DNA from 2 places in the Streptomyces sp. AMJ-169 genome. Region 1 is predicted to be linked to the other one. Evidence: riboswitches for the same ligand, from Rfam matches in the RefSeq annotation. Region 1 holds a riboswitch; the other holds the start of a gene.

Region 1 (4,205 bases):
ACGTCATGCTCTGTAGTCATGATCGGCGACTGGAGAGCGGCGGCGGGCAGGGCGGTCACCCGGCCCGCGGCGCCGGTGACGTACGGACTGATCGCGGCGTGCTGCCTGGTCTTCGTGATCGGCCCGGCGTCGGGCCTCAATCCCGGGTACGGCCGCGGGGACGCGCTGCTCACGGCGCAGCAGGCCTACTTCCACCGCTGGGGCGTCGTGCCGGACGAACTCTTCGAGGGCTCCGCGCGGGCCGCGCTGACCCCGCTGACCGCGCTGTTCGTGCACGGGAGCTGGGTGCATCTGCTGGGGAACATGCTCTTCCTCTACGTCTTCGGGGCGCTGGCCGAGGAGCGCGTGGGACGGCTGGAGTTCGGCCTCTTCTACACCGGGTGCGGCTGCCTCGCCCTGCTGGGGTACGCCGCCGCCAACGCGTCGTCCGCGCAGTCCCTCGTGGGGGCGTCGGGGGCGATCTCGGCGGTCCTCGGAGCGTTTCTGTATCTGTTCCCCAGGGCCCGCGTCACCAGTCTCCTGCCGTTCCTGTTCTTTCTCCCGTTGCGCTTCCCCGCCTGGCTCGTGCTGCCGTTCTGGGCGGCCCTCCAGTGGATCGCCGCCGGACGCGCCACCGGGGACGGCCCTGGGGTCGCCTATCTGGCCCACGTCGTGGGCTTCTTCCTGGGCTTCGGCTACGCGTGGGCGCGTTTTCGCCGTACGACTACAGTTGGGGCCGCCCCAGCACCCGCCCCCGAGGGAGAGCAGCAGCCGTGATCACCGCGATCGTCCTGATCAAGACCAGCGTGGACCGGATTCCGGAGATCGCGGAGCGGATCGCTTCGCTGGAGAGCGTGAGCGAGGTGTTCTCGGTGACCGGGACGTACGACCTCATCGCGATGGTCCGGGTGCGCGAGCACGAGGAGCTGGCCGACGTCATCCCCGGGAAGATCAGCAGGATTCCCGGGGTGGAGGCGACGGACACGCACGTGGCGTTCCGGACGTACTCGCAGCACGACCTGGAGGCGGCGTTCGCGATCGGGCTGGACTCTTAAGCTTTCAAGCCGCCGCGGTCTCAAGAAGCCGGCACGCAGCGGCCGTTCTCCGTGCGGTACGTCCAGCGCGCCCCGTTCGCGACCAGCTCCCGCACCGCCGTCACGAACCGCTCGACGTGCTCGTCCGGCGTCCCCGCGCCGAAGCTGACGCGGAGCGCGTTCAGGGACGTCGACTCGCCGCACTCGCCCGCCGGTGCGGCGTTCGCGCCCAGCAGGGTGTGCACCAGCGGGTGGGCGCAGAACAGGCCGTCGCGGACGCCGATGCCGTACTCGGCGGAGAGGGCGGCGGCGAAGTGGGAGCTGTTCCAGCCGTCGACGACGAAGGAGATGACGCCGACGCGGGGGGCGTCGTCGCCGAAGAGGGACAGGACGCGGACCTCGGGCACGGCGGCGAGGCCGTCGCGGACGGCGGCGATCAGCTGGCGCTCACGGGCGACCAGGCGGTCGAAGCCGGCCTCGGTGAGCGCCTCGCAGGCGGAGGCGACCGCGTAGGCGCCGATCACGTTCGGGGACCCCGCCTCGTGCCGGGCGGCGCTGTCGTGCCACTCGACCTCCACTCCCCCGTCGGCCCGCCGCCCCACGGTCCGGCTCGCCCCGCCGCCCGCGAGGTACGGCTCCGCCGCGCGCAGCCAGTCCGCGCGGCCGGCCAGGACCCCGGCGCCGAAGGGGGCGTACAGCTTGTGCCCGGAGAAGGCGACCCAGTCGACGTCCAGGTCGCGCACGCTCACCGGGTGGTGCGGGGCGAGCTGGGCGGCGTCCAGGACGATCCGGGCGCCGTGCGCGTGCGCGGTCGCCGCGAGTTCGCGGACCGGCCACAGCTCGCCGGTGACGTTGGAGGCGCCGGTGACGCACAGCAGCGCCGGGCCGTCCGTGTCCCGCGCGGCGAGCGCCCGCGCGAACGTCTCGACCGCCTGCTCCGGGGTGCGGGGCGCGTCCAGGCAGGTGACCTGGGCGTCCTTCCAGGGGAGCAGGGAGGCGTGGTGCTCGGTCTCGAAGACGTACACCTGGCAGTCCGCCGGGACCGCCCTGGCCAGCAGGTTCAGGGAGTCGGTGGTGGAGCGGGTGAAGACCAGGTCGTCGTCCTCGCGGCAGTCCAGGAACCGCGCGACCGTCCTGCGGGCGTTCTCGAAGAGGTCGGTGGACAGCTGCGAGAGGTAGCCGGCGCCGCGGTGGACGCTGCCGTAGTAGGGGGCGTACGCGGCGACGTCGTCCCACACCCGCTTCAGCGCCGGGGCGCTGGCGGCGTAGTCGAGGGCCGCATAAGTGACCTCGCCGCCGGTGACCAGCGGGACGGTGACATCTGCCCCCAGAACGGCCAGGGGGGCACAAAGCGACGGGGCGGGGGCAAGGGTGGGCGCAGACATGGCGAAGCTCCGTGAGGAAGGGCAGGACAAACCGAGGGGAGCCCCGGGAAGGGAGTCCTGCTGAGGGGGAGAGAAGAGGGTGCGCGGAGGCGGGGCTCTTCGGCCCTATCGCATTCGCTTGCTCACGGAAGGCTCCTCGACGACCAGGACCCCTGGGTGTCGGGAGGGGCCCGCGCTTGCCGTGGACCTCGCTGCCCACGGCCTGGTCTTCACCCGGGGCACCCCGCCACGGACGGAGGGTTGCCGGACAGTCGGCCGGGGCCTCATGACTGTCACTCATGACCTGGTGCAAGAAAGTACGTGAAGTGATCGCCGCCCCGCAACCCGTGTCCGGATCGCGGGACAGCGCCCATAAGAAGCCCTACTTGTTGGTCGCCGCCACCCAGCGCTCCAGCACCCGCTTCGCCGCCCCCGAGTCGATCGACTCGGCCGCCTTCGCCATCCCGGCGGACAGCTGCTCGGCGAGGGAGGCGTCCGTCGGGTCCAGCGCGACCAGCGCCGCCGCCGAGTTGAGCAGCACCGCGTCCCGCACCGCCCCCCTCTCCCCGTCCAGCAGCCTGCGCGCGACCTCCGCGTTGTACGCCGGGTCGCCGCCCCGCAGCGCCTCCACGGGGACCAGCTCCAGGCCCACCGAACGCGGGTCGAAGCTCTCCTCGGTGACCTTGCCGTCGCGGACCGTCCAGACCCGGGACGTCGACGTCGTCGTCAGCTCGTCGAGGCCGTCGTCGCCCCGGAAGACCAGCGACGAGTTGCCCCGGTCGGCGAGGACGCCCGCGATGATCGGGGCCAGGCGGGGGTCGGCGACGCCGATCGCCTGGGACTTCACCCGCGCGGGGTTGGTCAGCGGGCCGAGCGCGTTGAAGACCGTACGGATGCCCAACTGGCCGCGCGCGGCGGCCACATGGCGCAGCGCCGGGTGGAACTTCACCGCGAAGCAGAACGTGATCCCGGCCTCCTCCGCGACCTGCGCCACCCGCCGGGGGGTGAGGTCCAGGTTGACGCCCAGCTTCTCCAGGACGTCCGAGGAGCCCGACGCCGAAGACGCGGCCCGGTTGCCGTGCTTGACGACCTTCGCGCCGGTGCCGGCCACCACCAGCGCCGACATCGTGGAGATGTTCACCGTCCGCGCGCCGTCGCCGCCGGTCCCGACGATGTCGACGGTACGGCCGCTCACCTCGATGGTGTTGGCGTGCTCGTACATCGCGCGGACGACGCCGGTGATCTCCTCCACCGTCTCGCCCTTGGCCCGCAGCGCCACCACGAACCCGGCGATCTGCGCGTCCGTCGCCTCGCCGCGCATGATGCGGTCCATCGCCCACGCGGTCGCGTCCGCGCTCTGGTCCTGGCCGGACAGGAGGGCGTTCAGTACCTCGGGCCAGGAACGGGCCGCCGCGGTGTCGCCTCCGGCGGGGGTCACAGCGCTCATACGGCCGCTCCTGAATGTCGTCGAGAATGTCGCGTATGCATCGGGTGCATTTGCAGCACCCACCCTATCCAGCCAGAAGCATGACGAAGGCCCCGTCCTCCCCCAAGCTCCAAAGAGCAGGGGGGACCCCCAGCGGACGAGGCCTTTGTGTGGCGACAGACTATGGATCAGTGGTGGCCGTGGCCGCTCGTGATCTCCTTGTACTCATCGGCGGTCGGCTTCGCGATCTGCGACTCCTCGCCGTAGTAGGCCTCGCTGAGCTTGGCGCGCAGCTTCTCCGCGCCCTTCACCTTGCGCTGGACGCCGTTCTCGTCGGTGCCCGCACCGACGGCGACCGGCTCGTACTGCTCGTGCGCGGTGAGGGTGTGCAGCTGCTCCTGG
Region 2 (4,205 bases), on a different contig from region 1:
TTAGCACTCGACCCCCGAGAGTGCAAGACACCCTCCCCTCGCCCGGACCCCGGCGGACCCCCCGCGCGGGCACGTCGAAGGGCCCGCGTCCTGGACAGACGCGGGCCCTTCGACGTGCCGGAAACGGTGTACAGAAAATCTTCAGGCGGTGAGGCGAACCATGTCGGCCTGCGGGCCTTTCTGACCCTGCGAGATCTCGAACTCGACGCGCTGGCCCTCTTCGAGGGTGCGGTACCCGTCCATCTGAATCGCGCTGTAGTGGACGAAGACGTCCGCACCACCGTCGACCGCGATGAAGCCGTAGCCCTTCTCCGCGTTGAACCACTTGACGGTGCCCTGAGCCATGCCTAACTCCCCTATTACTGGCCCTTGCACAGATCCGCACTTCGCGGATCCGGGTCAGACCTCACCCCCCAATGACTGGGGGCGTGCGCCGGAACGCGTCGACCGCCGCTGAATGTATCCGCCCCACTGCCGTCCGCAACAGGTCAATCCGACGAGAATTCTGGACGGATCCGATCCGGAATGTGGTGAGAATTCCACTGAATTCAGGGCAATCCGGGCCGGGCAAAGGCCGCGAATGCCGCACCCGCGACAGCCACTTTGGCTATTTCTTATCGGGCGCTCACCGGGAGAGCCAAGGCGCGTTACCCAACCTTACAGCGCCTAACCACACAGAATTGCCCCCTCCGTTTCGAACCAGGAGAGGGCAATTCGATGAACATTCAGTAATGGCAGTTACCGACGGTTACTACCCGTTGGTAACGACATTAAGTCAGCCACCCGCGACGGCCGGGATGATCGAGACCCCGGCGCCGTCCGGCGTCGCCGTCTCAAGACCCTGCTCGAACCGCACGTCGTCGTCGTTGACGTACACGTTCACGAACCGCCGCAGCTTGCCCTGGTCGTCCAGGACCCGCGCCGCGATCCCCGTGTGGTTCTTCTCCAGGTCGGCGATGACCTCCCCGAGGGTCCCGCCCTCGGCGCTCACCTCGGCGACGCCGCCGGTGTACGTACGCAGGATGGTCGGGATACGAACGGTCACGCTCATGCGAGGCCAGCCTCTCGGAAGGAGTCCAGGGTCGGACGGATGGTCGCGGTCAGACCGGTGCCGGCCACCGCGTCGAGGGTCTTGAGCCCGTCACCGGTGTTGAGGACGACGGTCGTCAGCGCCGGGTCGAGGAGCCCGTTCTCGATCAACTTGCGAGTGACCCCTACGGTCACGCCCCCGGCGGTCTCCGCGAAGATCCCCTCGGTCCGCGCCAGCACCTTGATCGCGTCCACGATCTCCGCGTCGGTGACGTCCTCGACCGCGCCCCCGGTCCGCCGCGCGATGTCGAGCACGTACGGCCCGTCCGCCGGATTCCCGATGGCCAGCGACTTGGCGATGGTGTCCGGCTTCTGCGGCCGGACGACGTCGTGCCCCGCCTTGTACGCGACGGAGACGGGCGAGCACCCCTCGGCCTGCGCCCCGAAGATCTTGTACGGCTTGTCCGCGACCAGCCCCAGCTTGATCAGCTCCTGGAGCCCCTTGTCGATCTTCGTGAGCTGCGAGCCGGAGGCGATGGGGACGACGAGCTGGTCGGGCAGCTCCCAGCCCAGCTGCTCGGCGATCTCGTACGCGAGCGTCTTGGAGCCCTCGGCGTAGTAGGGCCGCAGGTTGACGTTGACGAACCCCCAGCCCTCGCCCGCCGAGTCGCCGATCAGCTCCGAACAGAAGCGGTTGACGTCGTCGTAGTTGCCCTCGATGCCGACCAGCTGACCGCCGTAGACGGCCGCCATGACGACCTTGCCCTGCTCCAGGTCGTGCGGGATGAACACGCAGGAGTTCAGGCCCGCGCGGGCGGCGGCGGCGCCGACGGCTCCGGCGAGGTTGCCGGTGGAGGAGCACGAGAGGGTGGTGAACCCGAACGCGCGCGCCGCTTCGAGCGCCTGTGCGACGACCCGGTCCTTGAAGGAGTGGGTCGGGTTGCCGGAGTCGTCCTTGATGAAGAGCCTGCCCTCGGCGACCCCGAGTTCCGCCGCGAGCCGGTCGGCGCGGACGAGCTTGGTCCAGCCCGGGTTCAGGTTCGGCTTGTCGGCGACGTCCGCGGGGACGGGCAGGAGGGGGGCGTAACGCCAGATGTTGGCCGGCCCGGCGGCGATGCGGGCCCGCAGTTCCTCGGCGTCGTAGGCGGAGAAGTCGTAGGCGATCTCCAGCGGGCCGAAGCACTCTTCGCAGGCGAAGGACGGGCCGAGGGGGACGCGGTGGCCGCATTCGCGGCAGCTGAGGGCGGAGGCAGGTCCGAGGTCGACGGTCTTCTCTGTACCGGTCCGCTGCTCGGCGATGGTCTGCACAGCCATGGGAGGGGAGGCCCTTTCTCCTCATCTTCCTCACGACGCATCTCGCCGTGAGACGGATTTGGCACCTTCCCTAGCCGGGAGCCTCGGCGCGCGTGCGCGAGACCGGCTGGAGGGTTGCCGGGGCTTCATCGGGCCGTATCCCTCTGCCCCTCTGGATGAGCGGTATGAAGTTGTCGAACGCAGGCTGAGCGGTATGAACATACGATCCGCGACCGTCGACATGCGATGGTCACCAGCGTTGTTCAAGACTGTAACCGAAGCACAGGACAGTTGAGATAGTCGTCCGAACCGCGAGATGGATCACACGTCGCAGTGTGACCGTGACAGTGAGGAGCCGCTGACTGTGCTGCAAGAAGTCGAGCGCTGGCTGGCGACCCGTACATGGTCGTTGTCCGACCGCCCCCTGCACCGCGTCCTCGCGGCGAAGCGGGCGGCAGGGCTGTCGGTGTCGGTGGTCCTGCCCGCGCTGAACGAGGAGTCGACGGTAGGGGACATCGTCTCGATAATCCGGCACGACTTGATGCGGCAGGTGCCCCTCGTCGACGAACTCGTCGTCCTCGACTCCGGCTCGACCGACCGCACGGCGGAGGTGGCGGCGCGGGCCGGCGCGCGGGTGGTCGCGCGCGACTCGGTCCTCCCCCGCATCCCCACGGTCCGGGGCAAGGGCGAGGTCCTGTGGCGCTCACTCTTCGTGACCAGCGGTGATGTGGTCTGCTTCATCGACGCGGACCTGCGGGACTTCTCCTCCGACTTCGTGACGGGCATCGTGGGCCCCCTGCTGACCGACCCCGGGGTGTCCCTGGTGAAGGGCATGTACGACCGCCCCCTCGCCGGCGCGGCGGGCCAGGGCGGCCGGGTCACGGAACTGATGGCCCGCCCGCTGCTGAACATGCACTGGCCTCAACTGGCGGGTTTCGTCCAGCCGTTGGGCGGCGAGTACGCGGCAAGGCGCAGCCTCCTGGAACGGCTCCCGTTCCCGGTCGGCTACGGCGTGGAACTGGGAATGCTGGTGGACGCACTGCACTTGGTGGGCCTCGACTCGCTGGCCCAGGTGGACGTAGGCGTGAGGAAACACCGCCACCAGGACGGCCAGGCCCTGGGAAGGATGTCGGCGGAAATTTATCGGACCGCTCAACTCCGGCTGGCGAGGGGCCACTTGATCCGCCCGTCGCTGACCCAGTTCGAGCGGGGCGAGGCGGGGTTCGAGGCGCGGACGTATTCGGTGGACACGGAGGAGAGGCCGCCGGTGCTGGAGATCGAGGAGTACGCGGAGCGGAAGGCGGCGTAAGGACTGGCGTGAGGCTGACGGACCTCAGGGGGCGCGGGGCTGTGCCGAGGTGCGGCTCCGCCGGGTGGGCGCCGACCAGCCGCCTCCGAGCCGCACCCCGCAACGGCAGCGGCCCCCGGTTTCCTGGTTTGAGCGCCGCAGGCCCTGGCTAGGTTCAGGCGTATGGCTGCTTCCGCTGTGCTGGTCGCCTCCAATCGGGGACCCGTCTCGTACGACCTGCTGGACGACGGCTCGCTCAGTGCCCGGCGCGGCGGCGGGGGCCTGGTCTCCGGGCTCTCCGCCATCGGTCCCGAGGCCGGCGCCCTGTGGGTCTGCTCCGCCCTCTCCGAGGCCGACCGCACCGCCGTACGGCGCGGGGTCCGCGAACCCGGCACCCTCATGCTCGACATCCCGGCCGACGTGCACGCCGACGCCTACAACGGCATCGCCAACTCGGTCCTCTGGTTCGTGCACCACCTGCTCTACCAGACGCCGCTGGAGCCGGTGTTCGACGCGGAGTTCCGGCGCCGGTGGGCGGCGTACGAGGCGTACAACCGGGCCTTCGCCGAGGCCCTGGCCGGCAATGCGGCGGACG

Evidence for each region. A riboswitch is a leader RNA that binds a small molecule or an ion and turns the genes downstream of it on or off. The one in region 1 is predicted to bind S-adenosylmethionine.
Region 2: linked by a shared signal. The riboswitch ahead of thrC (threonine synthase) and the one ahead of ACYUD3_RS17780 (aminotransferase class V-fold PLP-dependent enzyme) in region 1 are both predicted to bind S-adenosylmethionine.

The regions. Positions count from the first base shown of each region.
Region 1 is NZ_JBVLTJ010000006.1:386,863-391,067, forward strand. It holds gene ACYUD3_RS17770 (rhomboid family intramembrane serine protease) at 19-756, shown strand; gene ACYUD3_RS17775 (Lrp/AsnC family transcriptional regulator) at 753-1,034, shown strand; gene ACYUD3_RS17780 (aminotransferase class V-fold PLP-dependent enzyme) at 1,055-2,398, opposite strand; SAM riboswitch class IV at 2,566-2,682, opposite strand; gene trpD (anthranilate phosphoribosyltransferase) at 2,760-3,824, opposite strand; gene qcrB (cytochrome bc1 complex cytochrome b subunit) at 3,992-4,205, opposite strand, start outside.
Region 2 is NZ_JBVLTJ010000023.1:11,683-15,887, reverse strand. It holds gene ACYUD3_RS35920 (cold-shock protein) at 142-345, opposite strand; gene ACYUD3_RS35915 (MoaD/ThiS family protein) at 776-1,051, opposite strand; gene thrC (threonine synthase) at 1,048-2,343, opposite strand; SAM riboswitch class I at 2,362-2,505, opposite strand; gene ACYUD3_RS35905 (glucosyl-3-phosphoglycerate synthase) at 2,687-3,631, shown strand; gene ACYUD3_RS35900 (alpha,alpha-trehalose-phosphate synthase (UDP-forming)) at 3,794-4,205, shown strand, end outside.